2 linked regions of the Lentisphaera araneosa HTCC2155 genome follow. The protein of the gene in region 2 binds, or shares a complex with, the protein of the main gene of each other region. Links are inferred from orthologs where the notes say so. Each region holds a gene or a part of one and is shown on either strand. Other genes may lie near its edges.

Region 1 (4,475 bases), on a different replicon or contig from region 2:
GCTAGCGAAGAAAAAATCATTCTCCATGGTGGAGTCATTAGTAAAGAGACTTTTTCATTTCCTGGAGGTCAACGCTTCCATTTCAAAGATCCCAATGGTAATGAATATGCGGTGTGGAGCGAAGTCTAATTAACTTAGTCAAATAAGCACAAAAAAAGCGGTGAATCAATCACCGCTTTTTTTAGTTTTGGGCTAAGGGATTAGCCGTGGCAAACTTTATATTTTTTGCCAGAACCGCAAGGGCAAGGATCATTGGGGCGAACTTTTGGAGATTCGCGTTCAATAGGCTTGCGTACTGGTGGAGCTTCAATAATTTCTTCTTGTGGAGGCTGGGCTTCCATCTGCATCATATCGTCGATTGATACGGATTCTGTGTCCATGCCCTGCTGTTGAAGTAATTTGAGCTGCTGAATAAGATTTTCGAATTCCACGTCCTGTGCAGATTGCTCAGTCATTGGAATATTGTGAAGCATTTCCTCGATTGATTCGAGAGATACGGCGGTACGGAACATATTCGAAAGAATCTGCTGAGAGATATTATCTTCGAGTTCAGCAAAGAGCTGGAAAGCTTGTTGCTTGTATTCGATGAGTGGATCTTTTTGTGCGATACCCGCAAACTGAACATTTTGACGCAGGCTATCCATTGCGCGCAAATGTTTAATCCAGAGTTCATCGAGGGCACTGAGCATAACGTTACGCTCAAGATACTGAATTTGCTCTGGATCCGTATTGCTTTCTTTCTCTTCGTAAGCACTCACAACACGCTTGATAATGGCATCAGCTAAAGGAGCGATTTCCATCGGCTGTTCAAAGTTAAAACTCGTTAGATCAAAGTCGAGTGGGAAAGTTGTCCCTAACCACTGCTCGAGTTTTTCTTGCTCAACGCGGTAAGCACCACGACGGCCCGTTGATAAAACTTCTACTTGGTCTTCCACAGTATTATTGAGGATGTCGTAGAGGCGGACTTTAGGATCATCTGAGACGAGGATATCTTTACGGAACTCATAAATGATTTCACGTTGCTTATTCATCACGTCATCGTATTCGAGTGTACGTTTACGGATCATGAAGTTCTGATTCTCAACTTTTTTCTGCGCGTTTTCGATCATCATTGTTGCCATGCGACCTTCGATACTCTCATCTTCATCCATGCCCATTTTCATACGGTCAAGAATACCGGTCATACGGTCGGCAAAGAGACGTAGGAGGTCATCTTCAAAACTCACATAGAAAACACTTGAACCGGGATCGCCCTGACGTGAACAACGACCACGTAACTGACGGTCAATACGACGCGAATCGTGACGCGTCGCCCCGAGTACGTGCAAGCCACCCAATTTAATGACTTCTTCACTGAGCTTAATATCTGTACCACGACCCGCCATGTTAGTTGCAATTGTAATGGCGCCTGACTGACCTGCGTTGGTAATAATTTCGGCTTCTTCTTGGTGACGACGAGCATTGAGGACGCGGTGAGGGATCTTTTCCATGCGCAAGAAGCGGCTGAGGATCTCTGAAACTTCTACAGTAGGTGTACCAATGAGTATGGGACGACCAGCTGCGTTAACTTCTTTCACTTCATTGATGATCGCTTTGTACTTACCTTTCATGGTGACAAAAACACGATCATCCACATCTTTACGGATGCAAGGACGGTTAGTTGGTACTTCCATTACGTCGAGACCGTAGATATCTTTAAATTCTTTCGCTTCCGTTACCGCCGTACCCGTCATACCACCGAGTTTGTCGTAGAGGCGGAAGTAGTTCTGAATTGTAATCGTCGCCATCGTTTGCGTTTCACGTTCGATACGAACGTTTTCTTTAGCTTCTAGGGCTTGGTGTAAACCTTCAGAGAAACGACGTCCTGCCATAGCACGACCCGTGTTCTCGTCTACGATTACAACGCGCTCTTCACCATTGTCATCTGGTGCAACGATGTAGTGAATATCTTTGATGTAGAGGCAGTAAGCTTTGAGAAGCTGAGAGATATTGTGCATCTCTTCAATTTTCTGTTCATACTCATCTTGTGCTTCGCGCTTTTTCTCGATTTTTTCAGTGTCGTCATAAGCTTCGTTTGAGTCAATTCCCTGCATGAGCTCAAGAATATCGGGAATAACGTAAGCATCAGGATCATTTGGCGACATGTAGCTACGTCCCTGATCCGAGAGATCTGCATCATTTTGACGTTCGTTGATAACGAAGAAGAGCTCGTTTTTAACTCCTTGAAGCACAGATTTATTGGCATCTGAGTTAATAAAGAGTTCTTTCTTTTCAACGGCCCGACGCACATCAGGATCTTCGAGGATACGAATAACTTGGTTATTACGAGGCATACCCATACGCACTTTACAGATATCGAAGATGGCTTCGTCGAATTCATCTGAATCTTTGATTGCCGTTTTAAGTTTTTCTCGTGCCTCAGTAATAAGCTTATTACAAAGATCAAGCTGTTTCTTGTAGACACGATTGACGTGGGGGTTGAACTTATCGAACTGGTGAGTTGATTGAGCAACTGGACCTGAGATAATGAGTGGCGTTCTGGCTTCGTCGATAAGGATAGAGTCAATTTCATCGATAATAACAAAGAAGTGATCGCGCTGAACGAGTTCTTCTTTGCTCATAGCCATACCCATATCACGGAGGTAGTCAAAACCGAATTCAGAGTTGGTACCATAAGTGATATCGCATTCGTATTGCTCGCGTCGAAGTTGTGGAGGCATCATGCTTTGAACACAACCCACTGTGAGGCCAAGGTAACGGAAAATAGCTCCGATCCATTCCGAGTCACGTTTTGCAAGGTAATCGTTTGTGGTCACCAACTGACAGTTCTTGCCGGAGAGCGCGTTGAGATAAAGTGGCAAACTTGCTGTGAGAGTTTTACCCTCACCCGTCATCATTTCCGAGATACCACCATCGTGAATCACCATACCGCCGACGAGCTGAACGTCGAAGGGAACCATGTTCCAAATTTCAGTCTTGTCCATGTAAGTCACTTCCTGACCACAAAGACGACGACAAGTATTTTTAACTGTGGCAAAGGCTTCGATTTTGAGGTCTTCGAGTGTTTCGCCTTTTGCTAAACGATCGCGGAACTCTTGTGTTTTCGCTTTGAGCTGATCTTCGCTTAAGCTCTGGTATTCTTTTTCTTTTGCGTTAATCGCATCCACTGTAGGTTGCATGCGTTTAACAAAACGTTCGTTTGACGAACCAAAAAATTTCTTTAATAAGGGGGCAATCATTTTAAATCCTGATTGTAATGATGTGAATAAAAAAGGGAGGGGTTGAGCCTAAGCTCTAAAAAGTACTAACTAAGCACAAAGAGTGCTTGATTGGGCTTCCTCATCATCGTATAGGACTAATTGAATTGATTGAACTAATTCAACACTTCGAGCAGTGATTTGAGGAGCTTGGTAATGATCCCAAGAAAGTGGAACTAAGGCAACAAGATTTTTTTGTGCCTCTTGAACGTCTGAGTAAAAAGCTTCTTTCTTGGATGCTTTTTCAAGGATATTGAAACGTAGACCATTGAGTGTCGATGATTTATCTTTGGTGACTAAAACAGCGGTAAGACGACGTCCTTTGAGCTGTTTTTCAATGCGTAAAACTCCTTCTTTTTGCAAGCGATACGAGGTCTTTGGGCTGAGCTGAAGCTCACCGTGGACGAAATCGGCTTCCATATCATTCATCGCATTAACTGCGAGAACGACGAAGAGTAAAACTTTAAGATTTTTTGGCATTGAGGTCTTTGTAAATTATTGATCGCTCAAGATAGATAAGTTCACTTGGAAATCAATCCTTTCCCTCGCTTTATTACATGAGTTTTCACAAGAAAAGCCACTGCAAGGACAGTGGCTTCTCTCTCATAAAAAAATCTCTTTGAAAACTAAGGCTTATTTAGCTTCAGTCTCCATTTTTTTCTTGTGGTGCTGACGCTTGTGAGCCCATTTCTTTTTCATCTGTTCACGCATGGCTTTTAATGAATCAGGTGAAATGCGCATGGTCATCTCGAGAACGCCATCGATGACTTTCGTTTTCATGTCGTCAGGGCTCATTTTCATCTGTGGTTTAGCCATGGCGAAGCCCATCATCATTTTGACGAAACTTTCAACTCCCTTTAAGTCTTCTTCTTGACCCATAGAGAGCTTTGTTTCGATAAGAAAATCCTCATCATAAGTTACTTTACCAAAAAAGCCTTCATAAGTCTTCATCATGGGGTGAGCCATTTCGACTTGGCCTTTCGGTTGGTGAACTGCGAAAGCAAGTGTATCGCTATTGTTACTGAGCTGATCTATAAAAAAGCTGTCTGACACGAGTGACTCAGAAGAACTTAGTGCTAGAGCCTTTTTCACGGTTTCATATTCACCCGCGAGCCACTGAGTTGGCGATACTTGGGCGTAAGTGTATTTACGTTGCTTGAATGCCACAATAAAGACCAGCTTATCACCTATTGATGATTTTTCGAAATTCATCTTATT
Region 2 (6,128 bases):
AGGCTCAGGCCGGCTGGAAAGCTCCACAATTAGGAAAAACTGCTGAAGGTAAGGATTATCTTATTAATGGCAAAAAAATCACTAACGTCATTGGCACGCATGCCGCCAGTTCCATAGAATACAAAATCCCTGCGGGCTACGATACTTTTAAGGCCACAGGCAAACCCTGTAGCGGCTCAAAAAACCAAGCAAGCTTAACTTTTGGTATCACCCCTACTTTCATCGATCCAAAATCAATTGCTCCTGCTGTAACAGAAACTACCATTCCCGTAGATAAATTTGACGTTTACGAAGAACTGGAAGCCACCGTCTGGGCCACCTCACCCATGTTCTATAATCCGACTAATATGGATATTGATCACAAAGGTCGTATCTGGGTCGCAGAAGGTGTAAACTACCGAAATTTCCGTAAACCAAACATCACAGTCAAGCATCCAGAGGGCGACCGCATCATGGTACTTGAAGACACAAATAATGATGGCAAGGCGGATAAGAGTCACGTTTTCGTTCAGGATAAAGAACTCGTTGCCCCCCTCGGCATTTCAGTTATTGGGAACAGAGTGATAGTCGCTCAGCCACCTTCATTGATTATGTATATTGACGTCGATGGCGATGCCAAGTTCAACCCCGCAGTTGATAAGAAAGAAATTCTGCTAACCGGCTTCAGCGGCTTGGATCATGACCATAGCTTACACTCAGTGACTTTTGGTCCAGATGGCGAATACTACTTTAATCAGGGTAATGCCGGTTTTAGTGAAGTGACAGACAAAGACGGTTTTACTGTTCGCGCAGGTAGTTCCTACACGGGTGGTTCACCACATAACACCTCTAATAAACAGGGCGAAGTTAGTGATGATGGCCATATCTATGTGGGTGGCTTTGCCGCACGAGTTAAACCCGATGGCACGGGCTTAACTGTCATCGGTCATAACTTCCGTAATAGCTATGAACAAACAGTGACCAGTTTTGGTGATGTTTTCCAAAATGATAACGACGATCCCCCTGCCTGCCGCACAACCTGGCTTATGGAATACGGCAACACCGGCTTTTCTTCGGCTGATGGCACTCGTAAGTGGAAATTAGATCAGCGCCCGGGCCAAAGCGTTCCTGTGGCTGAATGGCGCCAGGAAGATCCAGGCACCATCCCTGCCGGTGATGTTTACGGTGGCGGCGCACCAACGGGAATTACCTACTACGAAAACGGTGCTCTCGGCAAGAAATATGAAGGCATGCTTTTATCAGCTGAGTCCGTTAAGCGTGTCATATATGGTTATTTCCCAAAAACGGAAGGAGCCGGTTTCGAGCTCAAGCGTTTTAATTTCTTCAATTCTAAAACGGGAGGCATCAGCAACTGGTTCCGCCCTTCAGATGTGACAGTGGGCTCTGATGGCGCCATCTACGTTGCCGACTGGTTTGACCCAGGTGTGGGCGGCCACGCCATGCGCGATGCCTCAGGTAGCGGTACAATCTATAGAATTGCTCCCAAGGGCTTCAAACCCGTTAACCCGAAAATTGATACCTCAACAATCGAAGGCGCTATTGCCGCGCTTAAGAGCCCTAATATCAATGTGCGTTCCATGGGCTTTATCAAGCTCAAGGAAGAAGGATCCAAATCTATTCCTGCGCTGAAATCTATGCTTAAGGAAGACAACAAGTACTTCCGCGCTCGAGCTATTTGGCTCCTGTCTCAAATTGGTGGCTCTGGCTTAAATGCCGTTGAAGCTTTACTCAAGCACGACGATGCTCAAACTCGCATTGTAGCTTACCGTGCTCTACGCAGACAAAACCATAAGTTCTGGGAGATCTCTGCGGAACTCGCAAGCGATCCCGCCATGGCCGTTCGTCGAGAAGTTGCCCTTGCCATGCGCAATCATAGCTTTGAAAAGACTCACAAAATACTTTTAGAAATTGCTCGTGGCTTTGACGGCAAAGATCGCTGGTACTTAGAAGCACTTGGTACCGCTTGCGCCAAGAAAGAAACAGAAATGTATGATTACCTTCATACTAACCTGCTTCCAGGTAGTGCTCTCTCCTGGTCACCCGCCTTTGCAAAAATTGCCTGGCGCCTGCATCAGCCTGCCGCCCTAAGCGACTTCCGCAAAAGAGCCTTAGCAGAAGAACTCAGCTTTGAGGAGCGCAAAGAAAACCTCGTTGCTATTGCCTTTGTCGATACCAAGCAAGCAGCCGAACTCATGCTCGCGATTGCTAACCAAGGTCCTGCAGATACAAAGGAGCTCGCTACTTGGTGGGTTAATAATAAGAACCGTTCGACTTGGAAAAATTATAATTTAACTGCCAAGCTCACAGCAAAAGTAGAAAAGAAAAAGACTCTCGATCTCTCCAAGCACCTTACAAAGAGCAATGGTAAGCTACCTTCAATCAAGGAGCTACTAAAACTCAAAGGTACCGCCAAGAAAGGCGAGGCTATCTTCCACGGCAAAGCTATATGCTTCAGCTGTCACAAAGTTGGCAAGCGCGGTATGGATGTGGGTCCTAACCTCACTGATATTGGCGGTAAATTTGGTAAGGACTACTTACTGGATTCACTCATCAATCCATCCAGTGCCATTTCCTTTGGATATGAAACAGCGAACATCACCACCAAAGCTGGCAAAGAATACAAGGGATACTTCATTGATTCTGACTCTGACCCTCTCGTCATTCGAGATTTAGCTGGGAATCGCACTAATCTGGCCAAAAAAGACATCGCCAAGAAAGAGATGATGAAAACATCCATCATGCCCTCAGTGAAGAACCTCAACTTGAATGCGCAGGAAATTGCCGATCTCACTGAATATCTTTCTACACTGAAAAAATAAACTTCGTCCAATAAGTTTATAAAGCTCACTTATTTTTAAGTGAGCTTTTTTGTGCCCACAAAAAAAGCTTCTTCACCTTATTCTAATTGAATAGGGCCAAGTTCAAGACGGTTGATAATATAGAACTGTACGCCCTCTTCGAGGACGATCTTCTTATTTATAGAGTTCCCCCGGTTCATTGCATTCACCTAGGGCTAATAGTATTCTCCCCCTCCGAAGAAGGACAGCTACTAAAAGAAATCTCGATTCTCCACAATAAGGCGCATGATGATTCGCATACGAGAAGGACGCTGTCCCTCTCGAGCTCTCCCTGCAAGGATTTGCCAATCCTTGCTCAGGCAACTTGGGGGCTTTGCCCAACGTTATGGATAATCATGAAAAAAATAAAATAAGTATCTTTCACAAAATCACCTAAAGATTCAAAAAAAAGCCCATGTCTTGCGACATGGGCTTCATGATTCCTGTAAAAGACGAACAAATCAAGTTCACGGTGTCTCGCCTTTTTCATACTCCTCGGAAAGTGTATCTACTCTGAATACGAAGTCAAAAGAAGTAATCTGTCGTCACTTTGTAAGTTTTTTAAACTTTTTTTATATAATAAACAAAAAAAATCACAAATCCGAAGATTTGTGATTAAAGTTTGGTGGGCGATGAGGGACTTGAACCCCCGACCTACTGGGTGTAAACCAGTCGCTCTAGCCAGCTGAGCTAATCGCCCGATAAATCGGTTTCAGGTTTCCCCGAATGGCTTTGCGATATTCGCAAGAAAAAATGTGGTGGGCGATGAGGGACTTGAACCCCCGACCTACTGGGTGTAAACCAGTCGCTCTAGCCAGCTGAGCTAATCGCCCGATAAATCGGTTTCAGGTTTCCCTGAATGGCTTTGCGGTTTCCGCAAGAAAAATGTGGTGGGCGATGAGGGACTTGAACCCCCGACCTACTGGGTGTAAACCAGTCGCTCTAGCCAGCTGAGCTAATCGCCCGATAAATCGGTTTCAGGTTTCCCTGAATGGCTTTGCGGTTTCCGCAAGAAAAATGTGGTGGGCGATGAGGGACTTGAACCCCCGACCTACTGGGTGTAAACCAGTCGCTCTAGCCAGCTGAGCTAATCGCCCGAAAAATCGGTTTCAGGTTTCCCTGAATGGCTTTGCGGTTTCCGCAAGAAAAAATGTGGTGGGCGATGAGGGACTTGAACCCCCGACCTACTGGGTGTAAACCAGTCGCTCTAGCCAGCTGAGCTAATCGCCCGGAAAATATTAGCCTTTACGGCTTCTCAATCTTCCGCCGGTAATGAAACCGTCGTAGTTGTTCTGAACTAACTGAACTTCGATTTGTTGCATGGTTTGAAGTACTACACCAACCATAATCAACAGGCTTGTTCCGCCAAAGAACTGTGTAATGATAAAGTCAGTAGAACCAGACCCCATGGCGTTCATGAGAACGTATGGAAGAAGCGCCAATATAACAAGGAAAATTGCTCCTGCAACTGTAATTCTAGTCATTGTATCATTTAAAAAAGTAGAAGTTGGCTCACCGGGTCTGTGACCTGGAACAAATGCACCTGAACGGTTTAAATCGTCGGCAATTTGAATAGGATTGAACTGTGTAGCAACCCAGAAGAAAGTGAAAACTAAGATCATAACACCCTGAATAATGAGGTATGAAGTACTACCAAAATCGAAGTAAGGCGCCACAGTTCGTGCAAAGTCACCACCAATTTTGTTGATAATCATTGGCGGGAACATCATAAGTGCTGATGCGAAGATAATCGGCATTACACCTGCGTGGTTAACCTTGAGTGGAAGGTAGGATGTTTTCTCGATCATCGCATTTCTGCTAGAAGCATCACGAGCATATTTGAGTGGGATCTTACGCATACCCTGAACGAGAGCTACGGTTGCGGCTGTTACGATAAAGAGGATACCAACGACGACGAGAATTTGAACGAGGTTCCACTCACCTTCTTGGTATTTTGAATAAACAGCTGCGAATGCCTGAGGCATTGAAGAAAGAACGTTAATAGTAATGATAATTGAAGCACCATTACCTAAACCTTTATCAGTAATTTGCTCACCTAACCACATAATGAGGATAGCTGATGCTGTAACAATAATGGTTGTTTGAATCACAAAAGCAGAACCTTTGTTGATGACGAGATCCTCAAAACCAGGAACACCTAAAAGTTTTGAGGGCGTATGCATGGCCACAGCCATCATAGCACTTTGTACCGCACAGATGACGATAGTCATGTAGCGCGTGTATTGGTTGAGCTTCTGACGTCCATGTGATCCGTCTTTTTGGAGTTTCTCCAAATTCGGGAACACAGGAGTCATGAGCTGCATGATAATCGATGCCGTAATATACGGCATGATACCTAGTACACCAATGGCAAGCTTCTGTAATGCTCCACCTGAAAATACGTTGGCCATACCAACTAGTTTGTTGGCACTCTCGGATTGATTTTTAACGTAGTCCATTAAATCGGCGAGTACATTAAGATCAATTCCTGGGATAGGTACATTTTTAAGTACACGTACTAAAACGATGACCCAAACCGTATACAATAACTTCTTACGAAGATCTTGTACTTTTAACATATTTTGAAAAGCTGAAAGCATTACAGAATCCTATTGACTAAACGACTTCTACAGTACCGCCAGCAGCGGCAATCTTGTCAGAAGCAGTTTTTGAAAATTTATTAGCTTTAACAGTTAAAGCTTTAGAAATTTCACCATTGGCGAGAACTTTTAAACCAGCACCAACTACGGCAGCGATGAGCTTTTTCTCTACGAGAGATTCGCCATCTACTGTGTCGCCAGCATTGAAATGTTCTTCAAGGTTTGAAAGGTTGACAATTGTCCACTGTTTGTGATTACGCGCTTTGAAACCACGGTTATGTGGTAAACGACGGAAAAGTGGAATCTGACCACCCTCAAAGTAAGGACGAATCGTGCTACCAGAGCGTGATTTTTGACCTTTCTCACCACGACCACCAGTGCGACCAGTACCAGAACCGTCACCGCGACAAATGCGCTTACGGCCTTTAGCTGTTGCCTGCTTGTTGAATGTGTTGAGCTTCATTATGCGTTCTCCTTCTTGAGGCCACGCTTAGTGAGGATCTCGTCACGACTTTCAAGCTGTTGAATAGCTTTCATAGTTGCGTGAACAACATTCATTGCGTTGTTTGAACCGAGTGATTTTGCAAGTACATCTCTGTAACCAGCAAGCTCAAGTACAGCACGCATACCGCCACCAGCGATAAGACCTGTACCCTCAGAAGCAGGGCGAATAACAACTTTTGCACCAGAG

Evidence for each region. Proteins that work in one complex are often made in the same cells at the same time.
Region 1: the proteins of secY (region 2) and secA are in contact, whole or in part, in a crystal structure (PDB 3DIN), measured with the Thermotoga maritima proteins. The link is inferred for Lentisphaera araneosa HTCC2155 from one-to-one orthologs. Residues at the interface, in WP_004081795.1 of Thermotoga maritima: Glu108, Gly109, Glu110, Glu111, Ala236, Glu237, Arg238, Arg239, Ile240, Thr241, Ile242, Gln243, Tyr244, Ala245, Arg246, Arg247, Val248, Thr249, Gly250, Arg251, Arg252, Val253, Tyr254, Gly256, Ala257, Ser258, Thr259, Tyr260, Leu261, Pro262; in WP_004082002.1 of Thermotoga maritima: Glu261, Ala262, Arg263, Lys300, Ala301, Arg302, Thr303, Ile304, Ile305, Leu323, Tyr324, Asp325, Pro326, Val329, Ser330, Tyr333, Ile336, Lys340, Phe345, Val349, Glu363, Phe364, Tyr374, Ser375, Gly376, Gly377, Glu393, Ile395, Thr482, Ser483.

Annotation. Positions count from the first base shown.
Region 1 is NZ_ABCK01000043.1:19,926-24,400, forward strand. What follows is about bases 1-3,615. They hold secA (preprotein translocase subunit SecA), read right to left. Parts: upstream 3,240-3,615; coding sequence 201-3,239; downstream 1-200. Other genes in these bases: LNTAR_RS23550 (hypothetical protein), read right to left, coding at 3,309-3,615. Outside these bases: more of LNTAR_RS23550, read right to left, coding at 3,616-3,737. UniProt on the Escherichia coli protein: Required for protein export, interacts with the SecYEG preprotein conducting channel.
Region 2 is NZ_ABCK01000023.1:71,790-77,917, reverse strand. What follows is about bases 3,257-6,128. They hold secY (preprotein translocase subunit SecY), read right to left. Parts: upstream 5,438-6,128; coding sequence 4,076-5,437; downstream 3,257-4,075. Other genes in these bases: rpsE (30S ribosomal protein S5), read right to left, coding at 5,900-6,128; rplO (50S ribosomal protein L15), read right to left, coding at 5,454-5,900. Also shown: LNTAR_RS26100 (PVC-type heme-binding CxxCH protein), read left to right, coding at 1-2,819. UniProt on the Escherichia coli protein: The central subunit of the protein translocation channel SecYEG. Consists of two halves formed by TMs 1-5 and 6-10.